Regions from separate parts of the Bacillus jepli genome, predicted to be linked through region 3. Evidence: riboswitches for the same ligand, from Rfam matches in the RefSeq annotation. Region 3 holds a riboswitch; each other region holds the start of a gene.
The links. Region 3 has a riboswitch for S-adenosylmethionine ahead of ABC371_RS24475 (hypothetical protein). Riboswitches for the same ligand answer to the same signal wherever they lie in the genome.
Positions count from the first base shown of each region.

Region 1: it holds a riboswitch for S-adenosylmethionine, as region 3 does, so the genes downstream of both, ABC371_RS16280 (carboxymuconolactone decarboxylase family protein) here and ABC371_RS24475 (hypothetical protein) in region 3, are expected to answer to the same signal.
Region 2: it holds a riboswitch for S-adenosylmethionine, as region 3 does, so the genes downstream of both, ABC371_RS10825 (methionine ABC transporter ATP-binding protein) here and ABC371_RS24475 (hypothetical protein) in region 3, are expected to answer to the same signal.

Region 1 is NZ_JBDFMO010000001.1:3,179,711-3,184,012, forward strand. It holds gene ABC371_RS16265 (YidH family protein) at 95-481, shown strand; gene trmL (tRNA (uridine(34)/cytosine(34)/5-carboxymethylaminomethyluridine(34)-2'-O)-methyltransferase TrmL) at 577-1,047, shown strand; TPP riboswitch at 1,167-1,267, shown strand; gene tenA (thiaminase II) at 1,366-2,046, shown strand; SAM riboswitch class I at 2,170-2,278, shown strand; gene ABC371_RS16280 (carboxymuconolactone decarboxylase family protein) at 2,439-3,107, shown strand; gene ABC371_RS16285 (PadR family transcriptional regulator) at 3,300-3,623, shown strand; gene ABC371_RS16290 (HAAS domain-containing protein) at 3,628-4,302, shown strand, end outside.
Region 2 is NZ_JBDFMO010000001.1:2,149,192-2,153,493, reverse strand. It holds gene ABC371_RS10830 (methionine ABC transporter permease) at 1-82, opposite strand, end outside; gene ABC371_RS10825 (methionine ABC transporter ATP-binding protein) at 180-1,205, opposite strand; SAM riboswitch class I at 1,332-1,438, opposite strand; gene ABC371_RS10820 (O-acetylhomoserine aminocarboxypropyltransferase/cysteine synthase family protein) at 1,548-2,870, opposite strand; SAM riboswitch class I at 2,947-3,048, opposite strand; gene ABC371_RS10815 (MFS transporter) at 3,235-4,302, opposite strand, start outside.
Region 3 is NZ_JBDFMO010000001.1:4,807,116-4,811,417, forward strand. It holds gene ABC371_RS24470 (DUF2075 domain-containing protein) at 1-933, opposite strand, end outside; SAM riboswitch class I at 1,553-1,655, shown strand; gene ABC371_RS24475 (hypothetical protein) at 1,755-2,087, shown strand; gene ABC371_RS24480 (hypothetical protein) at 2,235-2,855, opposite strand; gene ABC371_RS24485 (GyrI-like domain-containing protein) at 2,932-3,417, opposite strand; gene ABC371_RS24490 (hypothetical protein) at 3,682-4,302, opposite strand, start outside.

The sequences.
Region 1 (4,302 bases), 1.6 Mb from region 3:
GGGTTATTTTATGGAATGTAGCTACGAATTAAACACTGATAACCGAACTAGTATTTTAAGAAGGTTTAAACTTGAGTATAAAGAGGGTGATGTTATGAATAGAGATAACCCGAAAAAAGTGGAGAACAATCAAACAGTGGATTCTAAATACATTCAGCAGCATCTTGCGAATGAAAGAACATTTTTAGCATGGGTAAGAACGGCAATTGCGATTATTGGGGTTGGGTTCCTTGTAACGAATTTGCATTTTACAATGAAAACCAGCCTTTCCTCGACAGGGGATCTATTAGCAAATGTGATTGGACTATTTTCTGTTGGGATTGGCATTCTGACTATTATTATGGCTATGATTGCCTATATGAGAAAAATCAATGCGATTAATAACCAGACGTTCCGCACTCCCAAAACCACGGTGCTCACCCTTGGCGTTTTTGTCATAACGATTGCAGTCGTCTTTGGGATTTACTTTGTAATTTTGTAAGGGCAAACTGGGTATAACGAACTCATCTAAAGTTCCTCTGTCCGCGGTCTATATGCTATAATTTGGATTGAAATTATAGTTAGGAGTGACCATTCTTGGCAATACATGTAGTACTTTATCAACCAGATATTCCGGCTAATACAGGAAATATTGCACGTACTTGTGCTGCAACGGATACAGCCTTACATTTAATCCGGCCACTTGGCTTTTCAACAGATGAAGAAATGATCAAACGAGCGGGTTTCGATTTCTGGCATTCCGTCAATATCACGTATTATGACTCATTAGATGACTTTTTTTCGAAAAATCAAGGTGAGTTTTACTATATTGAAACGTTTGGCGAAAAAACACATTCAGCTTTTGATTTCAGCGATGTTTCAAAAGAACATTATTTTATGTTTGGAAAAGAAACAACAGGCTTACCTAAAGTTTTGCTAGAAAAACATAAAAATCATTTTTTAAGAATCCCAATGAATCAGCATGTTCGATCCCTTAACCTTTCAAACACCGCTGCGATATTGGTATATGAGGCATTAAGACAACAAGGATATCCGAATTTGAAATAAGAAATCTTCCATCTTGGAGGATTTTTTTGGCTTGCACATAACAGGTCTGGTAATCTTTCGAACATTTGCTTATTTTCAGCGGCTATGTTTAACTAATATATAGTAACTTAATAATCTAACAATTCGACTAGGGGAGCATGTATTTGCTGAGAGATAGAAATATCGACCCTTTGAACCTGATCTAGGTAACACTAGCGTAGGGAAGTGGAGTTGGTATTTGTCGTGTATACGATGATATATTACCGAACCCATTTCTAGTCACTAGTGATGGGTTTTGTTTTTTCTCCCTGATGTCAAAAGTAGAGAGGGGAAATGAAAGTGAGTCGTTTATTTACTGATCGTTTATGGAATCGAGTAGAACCAATTTGGAATTCGTATTTGGAACATCCTTTCGTCAAAGGGATAGGCGAGGGCTGGTTGGAAAAGGAAAAATTTAAACATTATATGAAACAAGATTATGTGTACTTAATTGAGTATAGCCGTCTATTTGCGATAGGAAGTGCAAAAGCTCCCGATTTAAAAACAATGTCCATTTTTGCAAATCTTTTACATGGTACGCTTGAGGTGGAGATGGATCTTCACCGTCAATATGCCGCGAAATTTGGTATCTCTCATGAAGAACTAGAGGCCACAAAGCCTGCATCAACTACGACTTCTTACACAAGTTACATGCTGAACGTCGCCCACCTTGGCGGTGTTGAAAATGTTGTTGCAGCCGTCCTTACTTGTGCTTGGAGTTATAATTTTATTGGAAAAGAGCTCGTAACATGGCCTGGATCCATCGAACATGAATTTTATGGAGAATGGGTTAAAATGTATGCATCCGATGAATTTACGAAGTTATCCGATGATTGTAAAACTCTTCTCAATGTAATGGCTAGTGGAAAATCTGAACGAGAACTAGCAATTCTTGAAGAAATTGTCGTAAAAACAAGCATGTACGAATACATGTTTTGGGATATGGCAGAGCATTTAGAGGAGTGGCCGATTAACCTATAAGTGTTAAATCTCAAAACTCGGTTAATGGCTACTTTTTCGAAATAATCTAATATTTCTGTTGACAAGCTTTTGTCAATTCATGTAAGGTAGTAAGTAATAGATTCCTAAATTAAATACGATTTTCTCTTATCAAGAGTCGGGGGAGGAAACTGGTCCGTTGATCCCGCAGCAACCGTTACGATGAATGTATCAAGGTGCTAATTCCAGCAAGCAAATGCTTGAAAGATGAGTGTGGACGTACATAATGCCTCTTCCTCATCGGAAGGGGCTTTTTAAATTTTATATGTTTACACTTAAACGTATATTAGGTGTCCACATTTTACAAAAACTAAGTAAGTTGATGTGAAAAATCGTATTTTAATTGGGGAAAATACCTAAGGGAGAGATGCAAAATGACAGTAACAAAAACAGATAGCTTGTACAAAAAGGAATACTTCGGAAGACTTCCAGAATTGAAACAGTATGCCCCAGAGACCTTTCAATCTTTCATCAAGTTTGATAGCCAAGCTTTAGCAGCGGGAAGACTTTCCGTGAAGCAAAAGGAACTGATTGCCGTGGCGGTCGCGCATATCACAGGTTGTCCATATTGCATTGATTTACATGTTGGCAATGCGAAAAAGAATGACTCAACGAAAGAGGAAGTGGCGGAAGCTATTTTTGTTGCGACTGCATTAAAGGCTGGTTCTTCTTTAGCACATGGGGTGAATGCACTCAACGCATATGATGGAAATGGTGATGAAGAACTGTATAAGGCATCCTATTTTGCTAGACTGAAAGAATTTGCGGACTTGAGTGGAGAGGCATTTAAAGCATTTATTGATTTTGACAGTAAGTCGCTCAAAGCGCAAAACTTAACAGAAAAGGACAAAGAGTTGATTGCGGTTGCTTGCGCACATACAACGGGTTGTCCGTACTGCATCGATCTTCATACGAAAAATGCTAAAAAAGCAGGCGCTGATTTGGAAGAAATTTCTGAAGCTATTTTCGTTGCCGTTGCATTAAAAGAAGGATCTGCGCTGGCGCACAGTGTGAACGCACTTAATGCGTATGATGAAAATTAAGTAGGAACATTATCATTATAGAAAAAACCTATTGACAAAAAAATGAAATAAATTTACACTTAAAACAACTATTTTGTATAACAAGATAGTTGTTTTTTATATCAGCTATCTTGTTAAACCAACTACCTAAGAATAACTTTATTTTTTTGTTCACTACCTTGTATAGCAAACTAGAGGGGGGAGTAAGATGAGATGTCAATAAGAAGCCAATTGTTAAAGGGAGTATTGGATGGATGTGTGTTGGCTGTCATCGAAAAGGAGCCTATTTATGGTTATGAACTTTCACAAAAATTGCTGAATATCGGTTTAGCAGATGTAAGTGAAGGAACGATTTATCCAATTTTATTACGGCTTCAGAAAAATGGGCTCATCAGGGGAGAAATGCGCCCCTCTGAATCAGGACCGAATCGCAAATATTATTTTCTGACTGAAAAGGGACACGAGGCATTAGAGATTATTACGGAAGAATGGAAACAAATTTCAAAACCAGTAAACGAATTACTGAAAGGGAGGTAAGGATATGTTATCAACAAAAAGTGAGGCATTTATCGACAATCTCAGAATGTACTTAATGATGTCAGGAAAAAATGAACAAGAAATTAAGGAATTAATGGAGGAATTAAAGGATCATTTCACCGAGGCAGAGAAAAGTGGGAGAAGCATAAATGATATTATTGATCAAACACCAGAACAATATATGGCTTCATTAAAACAAGAAATGAAGACAGATTATAATAGTCTATTAAAATTCCTTCCAGTCTTTTTTATTGGATTTATAGCCTATTTCCTCATAGGACCTGCCATAAGAGGAGAGTTTGAACTAAACATAATACAAGTCATTGGGATGCCCATTTTAGCTGTGTTAATGCTTGCTGTTTACGTCTACTTTTTACAGAATGCAGGTCGGAAGCAATACTCAAAGAAGAAATTTTTTCTTGGGGGCGTAATTGCCAGTATGATTGTCACAACATTAGCGATTCTCTTAATCGTTGTGAGTGATATATTTGTTAAGCCGTTTTTTGTAGGTGGCACAACTGCAGATATAGTTGTGATCGTGATTTGCTTTAGTATTTTTATAGGTACAGCGATTTGGCGTAAGATGTGGTCTCCCATTTGGATACCAGCATTTCTGATTATTCCTGATATTTTTACCCGTTTTACAGACTGGAGTGTTGAAACAATCCTTATCATTAGT
Region 2 (4,302 bases), 2.7 Mb from region 3:
CATTACCTTTATCCGTTAAAAAGAGAACCAATCCTAAAAATAAACCTATTATAAAAGTTGCAAGCACCGAAATTGCGGTCATATACAAAGTCTCTTGGGTTGCTATCCAGAGATTTCCCCAATTTAATGTTTGATAATCATTCACCTGTTTTTCCCATTTAAGAAGTTCCTGGAATTGTTCAAGCATTTTCAATCACCTCAGCTTCTACTCGTTGCTCCCGAATAAATTCAATGGCTGAAGTGACTTCATTCAGTTCACCAGCAAGATGAATAAATAATGTTCCGTAAGATCCATTTTGGGTTTGAGAAATCTTTCCTTGTAAAATATTCACTTCAACTTTAAAGTCTCGGATTAAAGTAGTAATTAATGGCTTTTCTGCATCTTCCCCAACAAAAGTGAGCTGAACCACTCTTCCATTTGGATAAAGATCAAGCAAATGCTCAATCATTTCTTTTGTTTCCTCAGGCTCTGTTACTTGCTGCACGAAACGTTTTGTTATTTGAGCTTGAGGCTTTTTAAATACATCCAAAACTCGGCCCTGCTCGACAATTTCTCCATTTTCCATCACGGCAACACGGTGACAAATTTTACGGATAACATGCATTTCATGAGTAATCAACACAATCGTTAATCCTAAACGTTCATTAATATCGACAAGCAAGTCCAAAATCGAGTCCGTTGTTTGTGGATCTAACGCAGATGTTGCTTCATCACAAAGCAAAACCTTTGGGTTGTTAGCTAGTGCCCGTGCGATTCCTACCCTTTGTTTTTGACCACCACTGAGCTGTGAAGGATAAGCATCTTCTCTTCCTTCTAAACCAACCAGCTTAATAAGTTCTGTAACTCTCTCATCCCGTTTTGCTTTTGGAACTTTTGCAATTTCAAGGGGAAATGAAATATTTTCCCTCACGGTTCGAGACCATAAAAGGTTGAAATGTTGAAAAATCATACTTATTTCTTTACGCGCATCGCGTAATGCTTTTCCTTTAACGGCGGTGATATTATGACCAGCAACTGAAATGTCTCCCTCAGTTGGCGTTTCGAGCCCATTCAGCAGGCGGATAAGTGAGCTTTTACCTGCTCCACTGTAACCGATGATTCCAAAGATTTCACCTTCATTGATCTCTAAATCAATACCGTTAACAGCTGTAACAGAATTTGCTTTTGTTTTATATATCTTCGACACATTTTTCAGTGTTATCATGTAGTCACACCTTCTATCCAAAGAAAACTATGTTTAGTTTATGCGATATAGTAAATAATTAACGAAAATAATTGAAAAAGCCTTTCTGCATAAACGAGCAGAAAGGCACAATTCAGTGATTCCTTCCTCTCATCTTCCAAAGCCTTTGCTTTGTGTGAATTGGCACCTTTTCAACAAATGTTGACGGTTGCTGGGTTTCATCGGGCACATCCCTCCACCACTCTAAATAAGAGTCATCATATATTTACATGTAATATCGTCCTAAATAACACGAGAATTATCTTATCATCTGTCATTTAGGGTGTCAATGAAAAAGTTGTGACTAATGTACCAAAGTAAAACTTAAGCTGTAGGCAATGGTGAAACAGAACTTGTTCCATTAGCTACTTTAATGGCTTGCTCTAAATCTTCTAAAATATCTTCAATATTTTCGATTCCAACAGATAAGCGAACTAAGTCTTCCGTAACACCAGACAACTTTAAATCTTCCGGGCTTAATTGCTGGTGTGTTGTGCTAGCTGGATGAATAATCAAACTCTTTGCGTCACCAACGTTTGCAACATGTGACCAAAGCTCAACATTATTAATTAGCTTCTCACCCGCTTCTCTACCACCTTTAATACCAAACACAACAACTGAACCTGCACCTTTTGGTAAATATTTATCAGCTAATTGTTTGTTCGGGTGATCGTCCTCACCAGGATACAGTACCCATTCAACCCCAGGATGATTTTTAAGATATGAAACAACTTTTTTCGTATTTGCAATATGCTCTTTCATACGAACGTGTAATGTTTCAAGACCAAGGTTAAATTGGAATGAATTAAAAGGACTTAAAGCTGGACCTAAATCACGAAGAAGTTGAACTCTTGCTTTAATGATATAAGCTACAGGTCCTAAAGCATCAGCATAGACTAGATCATGGTAGCTTGGATCTGGTGTTGTAAATCCAGGGAATTTTGGTGAATTCCAATCGAATTTACCCCCATCCACAATAATTCCACCCATTGTTGTACCATTACCTAGTAACCATTTTGTTGCGGAATGAATAACGATATCTGCTCCATGCTCAATTGGACGACATAAGTATGGTGTCGCAAATGTATTGTCAATAATTAATGGAATTCCTGCTTCATGAGCAATATTTGCTACTGCTTCAATATCAAGAATATCTAAGCTTGGATTTCCGATTGTTTCAGCAAAAATCGCCTTTGTATTTGGCGTTATGGCTTGACGGAAGTTTTCTGGATTATTAGGTTCTACTAAATGTGTCTTAATTCCATATTTAGGAAGTGTATTCGCAAATAAGTTATATGTTCCACCATAAAGTGTAGAAGCAGAGACAATCTCATCTCCTGCACCCGCAATATTCAAAATAGCTGTGGTAATCGCAGCCATTCCACTAGAAACAGCTAATGCACCAACGCCACCCTCTAATTGTGCAACTCTTTCTTCAAAAACAGTTGTAGTTGGGTTGTGAATACGCGTATAAATATATCCATTTTCCTTAAGTCCAAATAGATTTGCTGCATGTTCAGTTGTATTAAATTTAAATGCATTTGATTGATAGATTGGTACGGCTCTTGCACCTGTTACTGGATCTGCTTCAAGACCTCCATGGACAGCAATTGTCTCTGGTCTATAGTTTTTTTGTTTCTCAGTCATTTGAATCTCTCCCTTTTGTTTTGTTTATATAAATAAAAAACCTCTTCGATAAGAAGAGGTGTATGTACGATTTCTCTTCTTATCTTTCAGACAAAAAATGTCTGTTGGAATTAGCACCGTGTAAATTACCGGTTGCCGGGCTTCATAGGGCCATTCCCTCCGCCACTCTAGATAAGATTTTCAATATGAAATTTATTACTTTAACAAGTTAATATCATGCTAAACCTTTTTCTATTATATGTCAATAAGAATTTTTAGAAAAAATGAGCAATTTGAAATTTCATGTCATATTTCGACACATATTTGAAACAAATTTATACATGCATCGTTTATTTACTTCTTTTTTCCCGGGAAATATGACATATTATGATATTTTTGCTACTTGTTTTTCCTCATTACGAAAGGATTTTCTACTGAATACAAGTAGGAAATATAGCGACCCGATTAGATATAAAACTGAAGTAATTGTAAACACATATGCATAGCCCCAATAAGCTCCATGTATCATTACGATTGACGTCGATACAGGTCCCATTAGTGCCCATCCTAATGAAAACACCATTTGATTCACTGAATTCGCAAGACCCTTCATCGAATCGTTCACTCTTCCCATAACAAGAGAAGCTTGAATCGGGTTACCCGCATTCATTAATGCTTGCCTAAATAAAAAGGCGATGGCTGCTATGTATAAATTTTCCGTATACCCTGTTAGTAGAAGGAATGGAAGTGAGGATAATTGCAAATACACCACCGCACGTACTTCCCCAACCTTACTCACAATAATGGGTCCGATAATCATTGCAATTGCAGTTGCAGCTTGTCCCAATGAGAGAATAAGTCCGATTATCGTATTGCTTGCTAGAAAGCGATCTGCAAAATATAAATTGAGATAAGGAATGACTAATCCAGAACCAAATCCTATGATCATTTGTGCTATGGCAAACATAGCAATTAATTTGATTTGCGATTTATTGGTTTTTAATTTTTGACCAAAAGATTCTACTGTTTTCATTTTTGGTTGTTGTCTGCGTTGTTCATTCATTTTAATGATTGGTAGAATTCCTGCAACATAGATGATCGTTGCAATTAACAGCGTGATTCTAACACTCCAAAGTCCGCTCATATGAAAAATAAATTGGAAGGTGTCAGACAATGCCCCGCCTGCAATGTTTCCAACAACCTGGGCAATCATCATGATTGCCGAATGAAAGCTAAAAAGATGAACCCTTTGTGAAGAAGAAGAGTTTTCGGCCAACCATGGGACACCGGATACCTGGATAAAAGCCGTCGACAATCCTGTTAAAAATGCAGTTGCTATCAATAACTGTTCCACATCCAATATACTTCTAGCAAAGAAGGCTATTGTTGAAACAGCAACACCTAGTACCATCACTTTTTTTCTACCAAATTTATCACTCATAAGACCTGCGGG
Region 3 (4,302 bases):
AAGAATTTCACGGAAAGATTGGTTTGGTGTTATGTACTCAGCATACGCTCTAGTTTTTAACAGATAACTCATTAAGTTGAGTCCAATAACTGACTTCCCTGTCCCAGGTCCACCTTTTATTATAATCGCATGCTTTTGACCTTCTGATTTGTTTAACCTGTTATACATGCTAACCACTTTTTCGAATGCAACCTTTTGTTCATCTAAAAGAATAAATTCCTCATTTCCTTCTATTAGTGACCCCACAGTATCTACGAGCTTTTTAGAAGGACGAATCCTCCCATGCTCTATAGCTTCTGCAATCCCAGCACCATTACCTTCCGCAACCGTTTCTCTAATTCTTTTAGCTAATTCCCTATCACTAAACTGAAAAAACAGTGGAGACTCTTTTAAATACATCGTGTATCTTGGATCAAGTAATGGTTCGTAAGTTGGATTCTGAATATAATTATGCAAATATGCACATGAAGAAAGCTGAATTGAAGTATCAGTGTACAGTGATTCATTAAAATTAAGCAGAAACCGCTTATACGAAGTAGCTTGATATGATGGATGGACCGTTTCACGTTCCCTTCCTCCAAGAAAAGTTGTTACGATTCCATTTCCCTCAGCTACTTTAGCCTTCTGCCACTGCTTTAATTCAATTATCATTGCATTTTTCTTTCCTTTTTTATCCTGACCAGTGATTATAAAATCAATTCGCTTTTGAGTAGATGGGAGCTTGTACTCTAGTAAGACATGAGTATCCTCTTTTAGTTCTGCATCCCTAATAACTCTTGCCATCTGTGGAAGAGAATTCTCCCATGAACGAAGCTCGCTATCGGAGACCACCTTGTTCATTCGCTTATATAAGTTCTTTTTTAGTACGTATCCAATTTTGTTCTCATAGATATGGTTGATAAAGTTGTTAGACGTTTCGTTATAGATAATCACTACAATAATGCCTCACTTTTAATGAACTCTATATTTTTAAAAACATTTAAATGTAAAATAGTGTAATCTACATATCATTTTAGCATTTAATACCTTTTAAAGTGTAGTTTCTTGAATAAGGTCTTGTTTAATACCGATCTAATCTAAAGAAATAAGACCAGCCCCAAGTGCAGCAAAGCATGACACACTTGGGGGACAGTCACCAGAATTCAACATTAGTGAGTGCTATTAAATTAACTCATTTTCTCCTAAAAATAATGGTAATCGGTTGAACTACATTAAGAAAACACTCTCATCCTTAACTCAACTTCTATATCCCAAAACCTCCTGGATGGGAGGATTGCCAATCAGGATCCTGCGATTTATGAGGAATTTTAATTAGATTTCCTAGCACATTTTGCAGGCTACCAATACTTTGATTGATTTCACGTGTCCCTGATGGAGGGTGTGCCTTAATTAGCGTAAAGTAAAGGTCAAAGTCATCGTGAAAGCTTTCCATTTGGATAGTTGCCTTGTTCCTAAACTTAATGGTGGAAAATCTTATATATATTAATGGAACATCACAGTTATTCATTTGACGATACATAATGGTTGCAGTTATACTATATATAATTCAATAAGGTTATCAAGAGTGAACTAGAGTCCTGGCTCAATGACTTCACAGCAACCTGCCAATTGGTAAGGTGCTCCAACCAGCAAAGCACTGCTTTGAATGATGACGATCGGCTTAGGGCTCTTTGTTGTGTTCATATGCAATGAAGAGCCTTTTTCATTGTTTTCTTCTTGTACCTTATTGATTTTAAAGTTTAGGAGGAAGAAAGATGAATACTTCAGGATTTTTAAGAGGAATGATGTCAAAAAATATGGAGGAAGAGAAATTTTTGATTCATGTTGCGACTTGCATTGAACAAGAGCTGCAGGAATGGGATCCAGATGGTAAAGTGATTGTCGTGAGGCTCGAGAACTATGTATTGTTTGTTTTAGGTAAACTAGACTCTTACCAACTTACAATCACTGAAACAGAGTTAACAACCCTTCAACAAAGAGGTCCGTATGCCCTAGATAGAAAAATTTGGAGGGATTTAGAGCAACAAGGTCTTCAGATCATACGAGGTTCTGGAAATTATTTAGGATATGTATTTATGGAAAGGTAAGATATTTAGGGAATTTATGGCCTGACCTCATGCACATTAATGCTTTAATGCACTAGAGGGCAGGCTCTCATCATTGTACATAGTGTCACTGGTCTCATATGTAGCTATTTGTATATCAAATTGTTATGTTTCTCCTCTCTCTCTGGTTCAACCGGTAATTAAACTAAAAATACGTTCATACGCATCATATATTTTATTTGCCTCTTCTGGTTGTTTGAACTCATCTTGATATTGACCGACAAACAAATCTAATTCACGAAAATCAATCAAAATATTTACCAAAACTTTTGGAATTTCCTCCCACGAATAAACCTCATCGATAATTTCATATAATTCCTGATAGATTCTTTCAAATTGTTGTTCATCCAGTCCCTTGCCATTTTGAAGTTTTTTAAAAAAATTTCCGTTTTCGTTGATTTTCTCAATTACCTTGGCAATCACTCTGGCTTTTTCGGGTTCTATTTCCCCCTTATCTTTCGTACATCTTTGAATCAGCTTTTTGGTATTTTCGGCTGCTTTCTTAATGCGGACTGATTCTTCATCACCATATATGAATGAAAAGTTGTACAGTTCATCGTATAGTCCAACTAAAGTATGGACGACTTCTCCCGGTATACTTGCACGACTCTCCCATTCATCTGCACAGACAGTGAGTGCCTTCACTAACTTTTCATATTCTTTTTCTTGGAAACCATTTCCCATTCGCAGCTCTACGAGTAAATTTATTTCTGCCTGTTCAAAGACGTCGATGATCTCTTTGTCTTTCACAATCTCACTCTCCTCTGAAAAGGTCTTGGAAAAACGAGGGACTGTTACCGCGTTTCATGGTGAACGTTGGGTCGATTTACTTTTTAACAATCGGTATAAAAATATCAAAGTGCGGATCACTAGGGTCGCGATCCAATGGATAATGTTCATGTTTTATTGGCATATATGGATCATAGTAAACTACACCTGTTTCCCTATATGCAGAATAATCACTATCAAATAGCCATTCATGTAGATCCGTATAGGTCTTTTGTATATCCTCTCCTTTGTGATGTGTTGTTTTCACATAAGTCAATTGAGGAACCTTTATTTCAATCATCCCATCAGGAATTTCCTGACTATCACTTACTTCATATACTGCATAATGCGCGAAACCATTTTCAATTACATGATAAGATAGACCTAATTGAACATGAGGGTTCAGCTTGTCATCTAACTCAATGGCACGTTCTTCCATTTGCCCAATCACGTTTTTTAAATTCGGTACAATCTCAGAGAATGTCCCTTCCCACTTTAATCCCACTGCCCGATAGCCAGGTAATGTGATAATTTCATAGCTCACTTTATTTCCTCCTTCTCAATAAAAGTGTCGTAGATTCCTAGTTTACAGGTTTTATTAACTTTGGTAGCGCTTCTAATATTCATTTTATCATCTTCCATAACCCAATACACATTGTAAAACGAGGGGGCAGTTCCGGCGTTTCAATGCGAAACGTTGAAACCGTCCCTCTGTTCCTCTTTTTATACCTATTAAAAAGGACCTAACCCCCAACGCATAAAGCATTACTGCGTTGATGATCAGGCCCCAGAATACATATTTTCTGTTTTATTCTGAGCACATATTTATAGATAAGCTACTATCTGGTATAGGAATTGCTCCCTCCCAATTTGGATCACCTACTGAATTTATTCGAAGTGTTGTTCCAACAATAATTGTTTCTATAGAAAAGAACATTAAGTCGGGTTCATCTGGGGTGTTGTTTTCTAGGAAAACAAGAAAAAATGTAGCATACCTAGGTGATCCAATGGTTGGGGTGTATAATCCAAATGCACTTATTTGTTGATAGGTTGTACTTGGTATCCTATCGCTAACAACGAAGTTTTCTATACATTGGACTACCTCTATAGAAAGAGGAATAAAGGAGAAGCTTGCTATGCCATCCGAAGAATCAGAGTCTGTAAAAATGAGTGAAAAATTATTACCCACATTCGTACAACTTGGGCAAAGATTACCTGCAAACGTTAATCTCCCTACTTGATTTTGAATCTGAGGCACATCATCACCGAAAGTTCTAAATTCAAGTGTGATTTCCTGATTAATTGTAAATATGGAAGAACACTGACATGGAGTATCAGAATTAATTAATGGAGGAATACCTGGTGGACCGGGTTCGCCTTGTGGTCCAGTAGCACCTCGATCGCCTGTTGGACCTGTTGGACCCTGAAT